3 regions of the Streptomyces sp. NPDC002306 genome follow, and region 1 is predicted to be linked to each of the others. Evidence: riboswitches for the same ligand, from Rfam matches in the RefSeq annotation. Region 1 holds a riboswitch; each other region holds the start of a gene.

The links. Region 1 has a riboswitch for cobalamin ahead of ACWCQK_RS21575 (ribonucleoside-diphosphate reductase subunit alpha). Riboswitches for the same ligand answer to the same signal wherever they lie in the genome.
Region 2: linked by a shared signal. The riboswitch ahead of ACWCQK_RS00785 (CbtB domain-containing protein) and the one ahead of ACWCQK_RS21575 (ribonucleoside-diphosphate reductase subunit alpha) in region 1 are both predicted to bind cobalamin.
Region 3: linked by a shared signal. The riboswitch ahead of metE (5-methyltetrahydropteroyltriglutamate--homocysteine S-methyltransferase) and the one ahead of ACWCQK_RS21575 (ribonucleoside-diphosphate reductase subunit alpha) in region 1 are both predicted to bind cobalamin.

Annotation. Positions count from the first base shown of each region.
Region 1 is NZ_JBSFCK010000010.1:152,110-157,361, reverse strand. It holds gene ACWCQK_RS21575 (ribonucleoside-diphosphate reductase subunit alpha) at 1-2,094, opposite strand, end outside; cobalamin riboswitch at 2,221-2,359, opposite strand; gene mctP (monocarboxylate uptake permease MctP) at 2,583-4,193, opposite strand; gene ACWCQK_RS21565 (DUF3311 domain-containing protein) at 4,190-4,456, opposite strand; gene ACWCQK_RS21560 (GntR family transcriptional regulator) at 4,575-5,252, opposite strand, start outside.
Region 2 is NZ_JBSFCK010000001.1:174,749-180,000, reverse strand. It holds gene ACWCQK_RS00795 (ABC transporter ATP-binding protein) at 1-1,866, shown strand, start outside; gene ACWCQK_RS00790 (enoyl-CoA hydratase/isomerase family protein) at 2,125-3,210, shown strand; cobalamin riboswitch at 3,367-3,517, shown strand; gene ACWCQK_RS00785 (CbtB domain-containing protein) at 3,556-3,777, shown strand; gene ACWCQK_RS00780 (CbtA family protein) at 3,799-4,557, shown strand; gene metE (5-methyltetrahydropteroyltriglutamate--homocysteine S-methyltransferase) at 5,176-5,252, opposite strand, start outside.
Region 3 is NZ_JBSFCK010000001.1:169,154-174,405, forward strand. It holds gene ACWCQK_RS00750 (aspartate/glutamate racemase family protein) at 285-923, opposite strand; gene ACWCQK_RS00755 (GNAT family N-acetyltransferase) at 932-1,279, opposite strand; gene panD (aspartate 1-decarboxylase) at 1,325-1,744, opposite strand; gene ACWCQK_RS00765 (chaplin) at 1,975-2,220, opposite strand; partial or broken gene ACWCQK_RS00770 (DUF2083 domain-containing protein) at 2,373-2,783, opposite strand; cobalamin riboswitch at 2,910-3,187, shown strand; gene metE (5-methyltetrahydropteroyltriglutamate--homocysteine S-methyltransferase) at 3,354-5,252, shown strand, end outside.

The DNA of each region.
Region 1 (5,252 bases):
GTCGATCAGACCGCGCTGCGGGATCTCCCACGCCGTGCGGTACAGCGCCCGTACGTCGGCCGGGATCCACGCGAAGTCCTGCACCGAGCCGTTGGCGTCGCGCAGCGCCTCACGGGTGCGGGCGTCCCACACGCCGAGCGCCTTCAGGTCCCGCACCAGGTAGGAGTTGACCTGGAGGAACTCGCCCGACAGGGTCTCGCGCTTGAACAGGTTGGAGACCTGCGGCTCGATGCACTCGTACACGCCCGCGATGGACGCGATGGTGGCGGTCGGCGCGATCGCCAGCAGCAGCGAGTTGCGCATCCCGGTGACGGCGATACGTTCCCGCAGGGCCGCCCAGCGCTCCGGCCAGGTGAGCTCGACGTCGTAGTGGTCGGGGTGCAGCACGCCCCGCGCGGTCCGGGTCTTCTCCCAGGCCGGCAGCGGGCCGTTGCGCTCGGCCAGTTCGGCGGAGGCCTCGTACGCGGCGAGCATGATGCGCTCGGCGATCCGGGTGGAGAGCCGCTTGGCCTCCGGGGAGTCGAACGGCATCCGCAGCTTGAAGAAGACGTCCTGGAGCCCCATCGCGCCCAGGCCCACCGGACGCCACTTCGCGTTGGAGCGGCCCGCCTGCTCGGTCGGGTAGAAGTTGATGTCGACCACCCGGTCGAGGAAGGTGACCGCGGTGCGGACGGTCTCGTCCAGCCGCTCCCAGTCGAGGTCACCGTCGACGACGAACGCGCCCACGTTGACCGACCCCAGGTTGCAGACCGCCGTCTCCCCGTCGTCCGTGACCTCCAGGATCTCGGTGCAGAGGTTGGAGGAGTGGACCACGTGGCCCGGCAGGGCCGTCTGGTTGGCGGTGCGGTTGGCGGCGTCCTTGAAGGTCATCCAGCCGTTGCCGGTCTGCGCGAGGGTGCGCATCATCCGGCCGTACAGATCGCGGGCGGGGATCGTCTTCTTCGCCAGGCCCGCCGCCTCCGCCTTGTGGTAGGCCGCGTCGAACTCCTCGCCCCACAGGTCGACCAGCTCGGGCACGTCGGCGGGGGAGAAGAGGGACCACGGGGCGTCGGCGTTCACCCGGCGCATGAACTCGTCCGGGATCCAGTGCGCGAGGTTGAGGTTGTGCGTACGACGGGCGTCCTCACCGGTGTTGTCGCGCAGCTCCAGGAACTCCTCGATGTCGGAGTGCCAGGTCTCCAGGTACACCGCGGCCGCGCCCTTGCGCCGGCCGCCCTGGTTCACCGCGGCGACCGAGGCGTCGAGGGTCTTCAGGAACGGGACGATGCCGTTGGAGTGCCCGTTCGTGCCGCGGATGAGGGAACCCCGCGAGCGGATCCGGGAGTACGACAGACCGATGCCGCCGGCGTGCTTGGAGAGCCGGGCGACCTGGTGGTAGCGGTCGTAGATGGAGTCCAGCTCGTCCAGCGGCGAGTCGAGGAGATAGCAGGACGACATCTGGGGGTGGCGCGTACCGGAGTTGAAGAGCGTGGGCGAGGACGGGAGGTAGTCGAGGCGGCTCATCAGCCGGTAGAGCGAGGCCACCTGGTCCAGGGCGCGGACGGTGTCGTCCTCGGCCAGGCCGCACGCCACGCGCAGCATGAAGTGCTGGGGCGTCTCGATCACGCTGCGGGTGATCGGGTGCCGCAGCAGATAGCGGCTGTGCAGGGTGCGCAGGCCGAAGTAGCCGAACCGGTCGTCGCCGTCCGGGTCGACGAGCGCGTCGAGACGGGCCGCGTGGAGGCGCGCGAACTCCGCCGTACGGTCGGCGATGAGCCCCTCGCGGTGCCCGACGGCGACGGACTCGGTGAACGTCGTCACGCCCTGCGAGGCGGCCTCGGCGGCGATGCTGACGGTCAACAGCCGGGCGGCGAGCCGTGAGTAGGCGGGGTCCTCGGAGATGAGCCCCGCGGCCGCCTCCGTGGCCAGCTCGCGCAACTCCGTCTCGTCCGCGCGCGCGGACCGGCCGCGCAGCGCGGCGGCGGCGACCCGGCCGGGGTCGGCGTCGGGGAGGTCGGCGGTCAGCGCGGTCAGGGTCCGCAGCAGCGCGGTACCGGGACCGTCGATCTCCTTCGCCGGGGTCGCTGAAGCCGGATCGGCTGGCGCGATGGTCACGTGGGGGCTCTCCCTCGCTCGGCACGGGGACCTCGCGGAGGGCAGCGGGCAGCACACGAGCGCACGGGGGCGTCGCGTCCACCGGCCCATTCCACGAGGCCCGGACGTCAGGGCACCCGGACCGGACGGCCGGGCGCGCTGTCGGCAGGTCCTCGGACTGACGCGAGTGCGTGTCCGTTCTGGGACGGACATGCACAAGTACACCGTTGCGGGACAGTTCCGGATTCGCACCGGATTCCCCTGCGGCGACAGCGAGCATGAGCATACATCTTGTGCCGGGCTGCGGTGGCACCACCAGATGTTGTGTCGTGTCGGCTTCGGAGCGTGTCAGAGCGTCAGCTCGCGGGCCGGTGGCGGGCATGGCGAAGGGCGGCCGGGCCCGTCGGCCCAGCCGCCCCATGGCTCACTTCCACCACACCGAAGGAGCCGGATCTCCGCCCGGGCGCCTTCGGTCCCTCCGCCGGGCGACGCCCAGGCGGTGTTGCGCCCTAGTGCGCCGAACCCGCGGTCGCCGGCGGCAGCTCCACCTGTACGCCGGGATCGCCCGCGTCCGCCGTGTAGTCCTGCGGACTGGTCTCGTCGACGCCGTCCGGGGCCTTCAGGGCCCGCAGCACGAAGGTGAGGAACACGGTCACCACCGCGTTCAGCACGAACGCCGTGAGGCCGATGTAGCCGATCTCGCCGATGCCCGGGATCTCCTTCGCCGAGCCGCCGAAGTGCTTCTGCGTGGGCGAGGCGACGCCGTACGCGGCGAGCGTCCCGTAGAGCATGCCGACCGCCCAGCCCGCGAGCAGCGCCCAGCGGTGGAACCAGCGCGTGAACAGGCCGCCGACCAGGGACGGGAAGGTCTGCAGGATCCAGATCCCGCCCAGGAGCTGGAAGTTGATGGCGACCGTCTTGTCCATCGTGAGGACGAAGACCAGGGCTCCCACCTTCACCAGCAGCGAGACCAGCTTGGAGACCTTCGTCTCCTGCTGGGGTGTCGCGTCGGGCTTGATGAAGTCCTTGTAGATGTTGCGCGTGAAAAGATTCGCGGCGGCGATCGACATGATCGCGGCCGGGACGAGCGCCCCGATGCCGATCGCCGCGAAGGCCACCCCCGCGAACCAGTCCGGGAACATGTTCTCGAACAGCTGCGGGATGGCCAGCTGGCCGTTGGTGACCTTGACGCCGGCCGCGATCGCCATGAAACCGAGCAGCGCGAGCAGGCCCAGCATCAGGGAGTACAGCGGCAGGATCGTGGTGTTGCGGCGGATCACCTCACGGCTGCGGCTGGACAGCGTCGCCGTGATCGAGTGCGGGTACATGAACAGGGCCAGCGCCGAGCCGAGGGCCAGGGTGGCGTACGTCCACTGGCCCGCCTGGGCCGGGACGAGGCCGCCCGCGCCGGCCGCGGTGTACTTGTCGCTCGCCGCCGAGAAGATCTCGTCGAAGCCGCCGAGCTTGATCGGGATGTAGATGATGGCCACCGCGATCACGAGGTAGATCAGCGTGTCCTTCACGAACGCGATCAGGGCGGGGGCGCGCAGCCCCGAGGAGTAGGTGTACGCGGCCAGCACGCCGAACGCGATGAGCAGCGGGAGGTCCTTGACGAACCAGTTGGTGTTCTCGCCGCCGCCCACGCCCATCACGTCCAGCACGGCCTGGATGCCGACCAGCTGGAGCGCGATGTACGGCATGGTCGCGAGGATGCCGGTGACGGCCACGGCGAGGGACAGGCCCTTGGAGCCGAAGCGGCCGCGCACGAAGTCCGACGTCGTCACGTATCCGTGCTTGTGGGAGACCGACCACAGGCGGGGCAGGAACGTGAAGATCAGCGGGTAGACCAGGATCGTGTACGGCACGGCGAAGAAGCCGGCCGCGCCCGCCGCGTAGATCGCCGCCGGTACGGCGACGAAGGTGTACGCCGTGTAGAGGTCGCCGCCGAGCAGGAACCAGGTGACCCAGGTGCCGAACGAGCGCCCGCCCAGGCCCCATTCGTCCAGGCTGTGCTCGTTGTCCGGCCTGCGCCAGCGTGCGGCGAGGAAGCCCATGACCGTGACGGCCACGAAGAAGAAGATGAAGACGGCGAGTGCCACGCCGTTCACGCCGTCGTTCACGCGTCGACACCGCCCTTCGCGGTGGTGCGGGCGCGCTGGTCACGCCGCCACAGCTGGTGGGCGATCACGGTGAGCGCGGTCGAGACGAGCACCCACAGCATCTGGTACCAGTAGAAGAACGGGATGCCGATGAAAGTCGGATCCGTCTTCGCGTACGACCCGACCCACAGCATCGCCACGAAGGGCGTGACGAGACAGAGGCCGATGACGACGCGCACCGGCGTCACCACCGGCCCTCTGTTCGCTTCTGGGGCAATTGACATCTGGCGACTCCGTCCCCTCGCTGATCACCGCTGACGCGCAGGCAATCTAGGTCACGGTGTTGCGTGAACGGAACCCCTCGTCCGTATGACGGGTGCAGAGCGTGTGAAGAAAGCCGGCTCAGTCCTGAGGGCGCTTGAGCCTGGCCACGAACTTGTACCGGTCGCCCCGGTACACCGACCGCACCCACTCCACCGGCTGGCCGTCCTTGTCCAGCGAGTGCCGGGACAGCATCAGCATGGGCAGGCCGACGTCGGTGCCGAGCAGGCCCGCCTCGCGCGGGGTGGCCAGCGAGGTCTCGATGGTCTCCTCGGCCTCGGCGAGGTGGACGTCGTAGACCTCGGCCAGGGCGGTGTAGAGGGACGTGTACTTCACCAGCGACCTGCGCAGCGCGGGGAAGCGCTTCGCCGACAGGTGGGTGGTCTCGATGGCCATCGGCTCGGCGTTGGCCATGCGCAGCCGCTCGATGCGCAGTACGCGCCCGCCGGCGGTGATGTGGAGCAGGCCGGCGAGGGTGTCGTCGGCGGTGATGTAGCCGATGTCCAGGAGCTGCGAGGTGGGTTCGAGGCCCTGGGCGCGCATGTCCTCGGTGTACGAGGTGAGTTGCAGCGCCTGGGAGACCTTTGGCTTGGCGACGAACGTGCCCTTGCCCTGGATGCGTTCGAGGCGGCCCTCGACGACGAGTTCCTGGAGCGCCTGACGGACCGTGGTGCGCGAGGTGTCGAACTCGGCGGCCAGCGTCCGCTCGGGCGGGACCGGGGTGCCGGGCGCCTGCGTCTCCGTCATCTCCAACAGGTG
Region 2 (5,252 bases), on a different contig from region 1:
GCCCAGCAGGAACGCCGTCCCTACGCCCGTGCGACCCTGCGCCGCATCGGCGTGTTCGCCCGCCCGCACCGCCGCCGCATCGCGCTGTTCGTCCTCCTCGGCGTGCTGACCGCGCTGCTGGCGGTGGCGACACCCGTCCTGGCCGGACGTGTCGTCGACGCGATCGTGACGCACGGGGACGAGGGCACGGTCGTCCGCCTCGCCCTGCTCATCGCGCTCATCGCGGTGCTGGAGGCGGCGCTCGGCATCCTGGGCAGAGGGCTGTCGGCGACGCTCGGCGAGGGGCTCATCCTCGATCTGCGGACGGCGGTGTTCGATCATGTGCAGCGGATGCCGGTGGCGTTCTTCACACGCACTCGTACGGGGGCGCTCGTCTCCCGTCTCAACAACGACGTCATCGGCGCCCAGCGCGCGTTCAGCAACACGCTCTCCGGGGTGGTCAGCAACCTGGTCACGCTGCTGCTCACCCTCGCCGTCATGCTCACCCTGTCCTGGCAGATCACCCTGCTCGCCCTGGGCCTGCTCCCCGTCTTCGTCCTGCCCGCCCGGCGCATGGGCGGCCGGATGGCCCGTATGCAGCGCGAGGCGGCCACGCTCAACGCGGCGATGGGCACCCGGATGACCGAGCGCTTCTCCGCCCCCGGCGCCACCCTGGTGAAACTGTTCGGCCGGCCGGAGGACGAGTCGGCGGAGTTCGCGGTCCGGGCCGGCCATGTCCGGGACATCGGGGTGCGTACGGCCATGACCCAGTGGGTGTTCATGACGGCCCTGACGCTGGTCTCGGCCCTGGCCCTGGCCCTCGTCTACGGCCTCGGCGGCTGGTTCGCGCTGCGCGGCACCCTGGAGCCCGGCGCGGTCGTCTCCCTCGCCCTGCTCCTGACCCGCCTCTACGCCCCCCTCACCGCGCTCGCCGGGGCCCGCGTCGAGGTGATGAGCGCACTCGTCAGCTTCGAGCGGGTGTTCGAGGTGCTCGACCTCGAACCGCTCATCGCGGAACGGCCGGGCGCGCGCGAGGTGCCCGAAGGGCCGGTCTCCGTCGAGTTCGACGACGTCCGCTTCGGCTACCCGTCCGCCGACAAGGTCTCCCTCGCCTCCCTGGAGGAGGTCGCGGTCCTGGACACCCGCGACGGCTCCGAGGTCCTGCACGGCGTCTCCTTCCGCGCCGAACCCGGCCAGACCATCGCCCTCGTCGGCTCCTCCGGCGCCGGCAAGTCCACGATCGCGCAGCTCCTGCCGCGCCTGTACGACGTCGACGAGGGCGCCGTACGCCTCGGCGGTGTCGACGTCCGCGACCTCACCCCCGCCTCCCTGCGCGCCACCCTCGGCATGGTCACCCAGGACGGCCACCTCTTCCACGAGTCGGTCCGCGCCAACCTGCTGCTCGCCCGGCCCGCCGCCACCGAGGCCGAACTGTGGGACGCCCTGCGCCGCGCCCGTCTCGACGACCTCGTCCGCGCCCTGCCCGACGGCCTCGACACGGTCGTCGGCGAACGCGGCTACCGCCTCTCGGGAGGCGAACGCCAGCGCATGACCATCGCCCGGCTGCTGCTGGCCCGCCAGCGGGTCGTCATCCTCGACGAGGCCACCGCCCACCTCGACAACACCTCGGAGGCGGCCGTCCAGGAGGCGCTCACCGAGGCCCTGGCCGGCCGCACCGCGATCGTGATCGCCCACCGGCTGTCCACGGTGCGGGCGGCGGACCAGATCCTGGTGATCGAGTCGGGCCGCGTCCTGGAACGCGGCACCCACGAACAGCTCCTGGCGGCCGACGGCCGCTACGCGGAGCTGTACCGCACCCAGTTCGCGCAGCCCGCGGCCACCGACACCGTGGCGGAGATCGCATCGGCGGAGGGAACGGCCGCGTAGGCGAACCAGCTGCCCCGCCGCCCCGCGACCCCGTACCCACCCGGGCGCCCCCGGGGCGCCGTGCGCACCGGACGAGCCGGTCACGGGACCACGACGGCGCGAGGATTTGGACCTGCCCCGTCTCCCGGAGAGGATCAAGAGACGGGGCCCGGGACGCTGGAAGGCTCCGACGAGACCGGGCGAGCGCGACCTCGTGGGCCGCGGCTCGACGGGAGCGTGCGCAAGACCGGCATGGACGCGACGAACGGAGCGAGTGGCATGAGCGGAACGGGCGACGGCCAGGAGGCGGTGCTGTTGAGCATCACCGGACGGGCCGCCCACATCACCCTCAACCGTCCCAGGGCCCTCAACGCGCTGAACCACGCGATGGTGCGCCGCATCGACGAGGCGCTCACCGCCTGGGAGCACGACCCGGCCGTCGAGACCGTCGTCCTCACCGGTGCCGGGGACCGTGCCCTGTGCGCGGGCGGCGACATCCGGGTGGTCCACGACGACGCCCGCGACGGGGACGGCAGCGTCGCCGCCGCGTTCTGGCGCGACGAGTACCGGCTCAACGCGCGCATCGCGCGCTACCCCAAGCCGTACGTCGCCGTCATGGACGGGATCGTCATGGGCGGCGGCGTCGGCCTCTCCGCCCACGGCGGCGTCCGCGTGGTCACCGAGCGGTCCCGGATCGCCATGCCGGAGACCGGCATCGGGTTCGTGCCGGACGTGGGCGGCACCCACCTGCTCGCGCTCGCGCCCGGCGAACTGGGCACCCACCTCGCGCTGACCGGAGCGCAGATCGGCGCCGCCGACGCCGTGCTGTGCGGACTCGCCGACCACTGCGTACCGTCCGCCGCGCTGCCGGACCTCGTCGGCGACCTCGCCGGGACGCCCGTACGGGACGCCCTCGCACGCCATGTACGGCAGCCGTCGCCCGGACAACTGGCGGGACACCGGGCGTGGATCGACGACTGCTACGCGGCCGACAGCGTCGAGGAGATCGTCCAGCGGCTGCTCGTCCACGGCGACCTGGCCGCCAAGGAGGCCGCCCAGACCCTGCTCGGCAGGTCGCCCACCGCCCTGAAGGTCACCCTCGCCGCCCTGCGCCGTGCCCGCCGGCTCGGCTCGCTGGAACGGGTCCTGGACCAGGAGTACCGCGTCTCCTGCGCGGCCCTGTCGACCCCCGACCTGGTGGAGGGAATCCGCGCCCAGGTCATCGACAAGGACCGCGACCCGCACTGGTCGCCGGCCACCCTCGCGGAGGTCACCGACGCCGACGTCGCCCGCTTCTTCGCCCCCCTCGGCGAACGCGAACTCGGCCTGGCCGGACCCGACATCCCGCCGGAGGGGGCCCGGTGAGCGGTACCGTCGCGCTCATCTGACGCGTGCTCCTGGGCGGGCCCCCGCACGCCGGGCCCGGGTAGGCCGGTCACGGATCCGTGGTCGTGACCGCGCACGTCACCCGGGCCTGGCCGCCCGCCGCGAGAGGAAGATCACGCAGGTGGCCCGGTCTTGGCCATGTTCGCGCCAGGCGGTACCGTCGGTGCGGTATCGACGACGACAGAACGGAAGCCGGTGGAAATCCGGCACGGTCGCGCCACTGTGAGCGAGCAGCCCCGCCGGGGCGGCCCGTGAGTCAGACCCGTAGCCGTCGTCATGTGCACCACCGAGATGGGACGCGAACTCCCAAAGGAGGCCCCTGCCATGGCGCAGCACGTCGCCCAGCCGACCGCAACCACCCCTGTCCTTCCCGCCAAACTGCCGATCGCGGCGATCGCTCCCTGGGCGGTCTTCTTCGGCGTCCTGATGCTGGTCCTGCTGTACTTCGTCGGCGCGGAGCAGGGCGCCACCTCCGTCGTCTCGGGCGCGGAAGTCCACGAGTGGGTGCACGACGCCCGCCACCTTCTCGGCTTCCCCTGCCACTGACCCGAGGGACGCCGCAGACCCATGAACTCCGCAACCGTAAGAAACCTTCTCGTGCGGGGCATGCTCGCCGGCCTCGCGGCCGGCGTGCTGACCCTGATCGTGGCCTACTTCCTCGGTGAACCCAGCGTCGACAGCGCCATCGGCTTCGAGGAGGCGCACGCCCCCGCGCACGAGCACGAGGTCGAACTGGTCTCCCGTTCCCTCCAGTCCACCGCCGGTCTCGCCACCGGCGTCCTGGTCTACGGGATCGCGTTCGGCGGTATCGCCGCGCTCGCCTACTGCTTCGCGCTCGGCCGGGTCGGCCGTTTCTCCGCGCGGGCCACGGCCCTGCTGCTGTCCGGCGTGGCACTGCTCGCGGTGTACGTCGTGCCGTTCCTGAAGTACCCGGCCAACCCGCCGTCCGTCGGCGACCCCGACACCATCGGCAAGCGGACCACGCTGTACTTCCTGATGATGGTCCTCAGCGTGCTGCTGGCCGTCGGCGCCACGATCCTCGGCAAGCGCCTCGCGCCGGCCCTGGGCACCTGGTACGCCACGGTCGTCGCCGTGCTCGCCTTCGCCGTGGTGATCGGACTGGCCTACGCGTTCCTGCCCGTCATCAACGAGGTACCGGGCGACTTCCCGGCCGCGCTGCTGTGGCGCTTCCGCGTATCGGCTCTCGCCATGCAGGTCACCCTGTGGGCCGGATTCGGCCTCGTGTTCGGGGAGTTGGCCGAACGGCTGCTGCACCCCGAGCCGGAGACCGTCGCACCAGGGCGGGCAGTCGCCGCCTCCAACTGAACGAGCCGAGACACGAGAGGGCCCGCGGAACCGTCCGGGGGCCCTCTCGCGTTCTCCGGACACCGGCGACCCGGACCACGGACAGCACGCATCGACCCGGCCGATCACCCGCTGACCACGCGGGCGAGAAGCGGAGGACCCGAGTGAGCAGACAGCCGCAGCCGCGCCGCATCACACTCGGCGGCCACGAGGTGGTCGCCCTGACCCCGGCGGAGTACGACCAACTCATGGCCGGCCGACGGTAGATCGGCGGACAGAGCGCCCGCGTGCGGGTCCTCGCCCATCAGGCCAAGCGGACCGAGCGACTGCTGCGGGCACTGGAGGACCTGGTCTCCGCGCCGCCGCAGGCGTGCCACCGGCGCGGCGAGCGGCCGGGCCGGACCACCCGGGCCCCTGCCCCACCGCCACGCCGGCGCAGCCCGGCACGGTCACCGACTGCCTGCGCTGCGCCGTCGCGGACCTGCTGCGCGGCCACCGCGGCCTGACCTCCTGAACCGCTCGAACCACACGGCCCGTTCACTCGACGGGATCACCGTCACCGGGCAACTCGACTACCACGCACGGGACATGCGACGGGCCGGGCCGCGCGCGGCACCCCGGCCCGAAGCGGTGTCCGGGTCAGGCGGGCGGCAGTTCCCCGCGGACCGTGCGGGCCGCGGCGACCAGGTTCTCCAGGGAGTCGCGGGTCTCGGGCC
Region 3 (5,252 bases), on a different contig from region 1:
CGGCCCGCTCTCGGGCGACGACGACGGGGGACGGTCGACCCACTCGCGGGCGTCGACGGCAGAGGACGGTCGACCCACTCGCGAACGTCGACGCCAGGGCCGGTCCACCTCGTCCGGGGCTCCACCGCCCCGCCTCGCCCCGCCCCGCCTCGCGCCCCAACCCGCCCCACCCCGCGCGGGGGACGGCGGGGATCTCGCCCGTCCCGCCCGCCGCGCGGCAGGCGTGTCCACCGCCCGGTCCGGCGCGCGACGGATGCCCCACCGTTTCCGCGCTCGCGCCGGTCTCAGGCGCGCCGGGTGGCCTCGGCGGCGGCCGTCAGGCCTGGGCGGGGGCTGGAGAGCAGCGGGATCGGGGTGGTGGCGAGGTACTGGGCCGGGGCCATGGAGGCCTGGGCCAGGACGATCACGTCGGCGGCGGTGACCTCGTCGGCGACGGCGGCCACCCGGCGGACGTACGCCGCGCCGTCGCCCGCCTCGAAGCGGGCCCAGGCGCCGTCGACCAGCACGGTGCGGACCGTGACCGGGCGGCCGGCCCGGCGGGCCTCTTCCTCGATCAGCGCCGCCGTCGGCGCGAGGGTGCTCTCCAGCGCGGCGAGGACGACGACGCGCGCGCCCCGCGCCACCGCGGCCGCCGCCATCGGGCGGTCGACGCGCAGGACCGGGACCCCGGCCTCGGCGGCGTACGCCTCCGCGACGCCGCCGAGGGTGGAACAGGTGCACAGCACCGCCCGCGCGCCGTCGGCCACGGCACGGTCGACGACGACGCGTACGTCCGCGGCCACGGCGTCCGGGCCCGCCGCGCGCGCCCGCTCCAGCAGCCCTTCGTCGACGAAGTGCCGTAGTTCCAGGCCTGGATGGGCCTCGTCGCGCAGGGCGTCGAAGACCGGCACATGGACGGGCGACGTGTGCAGGAGGGCGAGCACGGGAGGGGTCAGAACCTTCCGGGGTGCGCGATCAGCCAGTCCTTGGCCGCCCGCAGCAGCTCGGGGGCGACCGCCGGTGCCTCGTCCGGGTGCCGTTCGGCCCACTTGACGACGTACGGGCACAGCGGTGCCACGGGCACGCCCTCACGCCCGGAGATGGCGTAGAGCTCGCGCGCCAGCGAACCCGCGATGCCCTTCCCCTCGTGGGCGGGTTCGACGACGGTGTGCACGGGGACCAGCGCCCGCTCAGGGGCTTCCAGCACGAAGTACTCGATGTGGCCGACCACTTCGCCGTCGGCGCCCAGCGCCTCCAGGCGACCGGCCGGACGGTCGTCACGGATCTCGATGTCGCTCACACGCACTCCTCGAAGGACGGAAGAACAGTCGAACGGTCCCGACGGTCAGGCACCGGCCGCCTGCGGACTGCGCTCCTGGTCCGAGCCCGGTACCGGCTCCGACGGGTCCGCGCCCAGGGCGACGATCCGGTTGCCGGCGTCCACGTGCACGACCCGGGGGCGCAGGGTACGGGCCTCGGTGTCGGTTACCTGAGCGTAGCTGATGATGATCACAAGATCGCCGGGGTGGACCAGATGGGCGGCGGCGCCGTTGATCCCGATCACCCCGGAGCCGCGCTCCCCCTCGATGACGTACGTCTCGAGCCGGGCGCCGTTGGTGACGTCGACGATGTGGACCAGCTCACCGGGCAGCAGGTCGGCGGCGTCCAGCAGCTCGGCGTCGATGGTCACCGATCCCACGTAGTGCAGGTCGGCCTGGGTGACGGTGGCCCGGTGGATCTTGGACTTGAACATGGTGCGCAGCATGGAGGTACTCCCGAAGCTAGGCTCCCTGCCTGCTTTCTTGCAGGTCAAGGGCTGTCTACGCACCATACAACCGGTCGCCTCCCCGGTGCACGGGCCGGTGTCCCGGTCGCGCGGGGCCCGGCCCGGCGGTGTTCCGTGAGGTCGCCGGGACGGGAGTCCGCGGTGCTGTCCGGCGCCGTCGCCTCGACGGCCAGGTGTCGGGGCGACGGCGGCGGGGCGGGTCGGTCGGCTCAGCCGACGTTGGCGCAGGTGTTGCCGAAGGCCGGGTTCAGCAGGCCGATGACGTTCACCGAGTTGCCGCAGACGTTGATCGGGATGTTCACCGGGATCTGGATCACGTTGCCCGACAGCACGCCCGGGGAACCGGCCGCGACACCCTGGGCGTCGCCGTCCGCCGACGCGACGGCGGCGCCGCCCAGCACCACGGCGCCCGCCGCGACCAGCAGACCGGCACCGCGCATCACACGAGACCTCATACAGCTCTCCTTCACTGAGTGACCATCGGCGGAAGAGACCGCCGTCCGTCGCTCCATCGCGGCGGACACGGGGAATCCGCGCCCGCGGCGGCCGGGGATGGGTGCGGTCCGTCGTATCCACCCGGACGGAGTACATGCGTCACGCTGTCCGGTCAGGGCGTCGGATCGGTGACGGGGTACGGCACGAAGGTGCTGGTGTTCTGGTCGATCCGCAGGGGGTGACCCAGGGGCGGCGCGGCGCGCTGGGGGCAGTCGAGGCGTTCGCAGACGCGGCAGCCCATGCCGATGGGGGTGGCGGCGGAGGCGTTCGCGAGGTCGAGGCCGTCGGAGTGGACGAGCCGGCGGGCGTGGCGGAGTTCGCAGCCGAGTCCGATGGCGAAGGTCTTGCCGGGTTCGCCCCAGCCGCCGCGGTGCCGGGTGAGGGCGCGGGCCGTCCACAAGTAGCGTTGACCGTCGGGCATTTCGGCGATCTGGACGTGGATGCGGCCGGGGGCGGCGAACGCCTCGTAGACGTTCCACAGGGGGCAGGTGCCGCCGGCGCGGGAGAAGTGGAAGCCCCGCGCCGGCCGCGCGGCCATGGAGGCGCGGGGTGCGCTTGCCGCCCCGGTCCGTGCCACGCCGGTCCGCCACGTGGCCCACCTCACCATCCGAATGACGGACGTGACACGGCACGCGTGCCGCCGTCCCCTAGGGTGGCGGGTGCAGCTGGTTCGCCCCGTCCGCCAGGCGGGATGCGTCGCAAGAGGGAACCCGGTGGAAATCCGGGACTGCCCCGCAGCGGTGAGCGGGAACGACCGCCGTCATACGCACTGGGTCCACAGAACAGGGCCTGGGAAGCGACGGCCAGTAGGTGTCCTCGTACGAGTACGACGTACGACTTCGCGCGGCTTGATCCGAAGCCGCACGGAACTCGCACGACGAGGACGTGCCCGCGAGTCCGAAGACCTGCCAACTGCCCGCGCGCGGACGACTCGTGCGCGGACATCCCGGTGACCGCGAGGGCGGGTCGGCGACCATACCAGGCGGAGTCGCCCGCGCCCTGTCGCGCGAGGTCGCACCCGTCCGGTCGTCACCCTTCGCGCTCTCGTCCCGTCTCCGGGATCTCAGGGATTCATCTCGCGAAGGAGATCTCCGTGACCAGCAAGCCACCGGCCGCGTCAGCACGGGCCACCGTGTACGGCTACCCCCGCCAGGGACAGAACCGCGAACTGAAGAAGGCGATCGAGGGCTACTGGAAGGGCCGCATCAGCGCCGACGCCCTCCGTGCCACCGCCGCCGAACTGCGCCGCGCGAACTGGCGGCGACTGACCGCGGCCGGCATCGACGAGGTGCCCACCGGCGACTTCTCGTACTACGACCACGTGCTGGACACCAGCGTCATGGTCGGCGCCGTCCCCGCACGCCACCGGGCCGCCGTCGAGGCGGACGCCCTGGACGGCTACTTCGCCATGGCGCGCGGCACCCAGGACGTGGCGCCGCTGGAGATGACGAAGTGGTTCGACACGAACTACCACTACCTGGTGCCGGAGCTGGGCCCGGACACCGTGTTCACGGCCGACTCGGCCCAGCAGGTCGGTGACCTGACACAGGCGCTCTCCCTGGGCCTGGCCGCCCGGCCCGTCCTCGTCGGTCCCGTCACCTACCTCCTGCTCGCCAAGCCCGCCCCGGGCGTCGCCGCCGACTTCGACCCGCTCACCCTGCTCGACCGTCTGCTCCCGGTGTACGCGGAGGTCCTCGCCGACCTGCGCGCGGCCGGCGCGCAATGGGCACAGCTGGACGAGCCCGCCCTCGTCCAGGACCGCACCCCGGCCGAACTGAACGCCGCCGCTCGCGCCTACCGTGAGCTCGGCGGTCTCGCCGACCGGCCGAAGCTGCTGGTCGCCTCCTACTTCGACCGGCTCGGCGACGCCCTGCCGGTGCTGGCCAAGGCGCCGGTGGACGGGCTCGCGCTCGACTTCACCGAGGCCGCGGCGGCCAACCTGGACGCGCTGGCCGCCGTGGGCGGACTGCCCGGCAAGCACCTGGTCGCCGGAGTCGTGGACGGCCGCAACATCTGGGTCAACGACCTGGAGAAGTCCCTCGCCACCCTGGGCACCCTGCTGGGGCTGGCCGACCACGTCGACGTCTCGGCCTCCTGCTCACTGCTCCACGTCCCGCTCGACGCCTGCGTCGAACACGACATCGAGCCGCAGATCCTGCGCTGGCTCGCCTTCGCCCGGCAGAAGACCACCGAGATCGTGACCCTCGCCAAGGGACTCGCCCAGGGCACCGGCACGATCACCGCGGAACTCAGCGCCAACCGCGCCGACCTCGCCTCCCGCGCCGGTTCACCGATCACCCACGACCCCGCCGTACGGGCGCGCAGCGGCGCGGTCACGGACGCCGACGGACGCCGGTCCCAGCCGTACGGCGAGCGGGCCGCGGCCCAGCGCGCCCACCTCGGCCTGCCCCTGCTGCCGACGACCACCATCGGCTCGTTCCCACAGACCGGTGAACTGCGCACCGCGCGGGCCGATCTGCGCGCCGGCCGCATCGACACGGTCGGCTACGAGGAGCGCATCAGGGCCGAGATCCGGGAGGTGATCTCCTTCCAGGAGAAGACCGGCCTGGACGTCCTGGTGCACGGCGAGCCCGAACGCAACGACATGGTGCAGTACTTCGCCGAGCGGCTCACCGGCTACCTCGCCACCCAGCACGGCTGGGTGCAGTCGTACGGCACGCGTTACGTCCGGCCGCCGATCCTGGCCGGTGACATCTCCCGTCCCGAGCCGATGACCGTACGCTGGACGGCGTACGCCCAGTCGCTCACCGGCCGTCCGGTCAAGGGCATGCTCACCGGGCCGGTCACCATGCTGGCGTGGTCCTTCGTCCGCGACGACCAGCCGCTCGGCGAGACCGCGCGGCAGGTGGCCCTCGCCCTGCGTGACGAGGTCGGCGATCTGGAGGCGGCGGGCACCTCGGTCATCCAGGTCGACGAGCCCGCCCTGCGGGAGACGCTGCCCCTGCGGGCCGCCGACCACGCCGCCTACCTG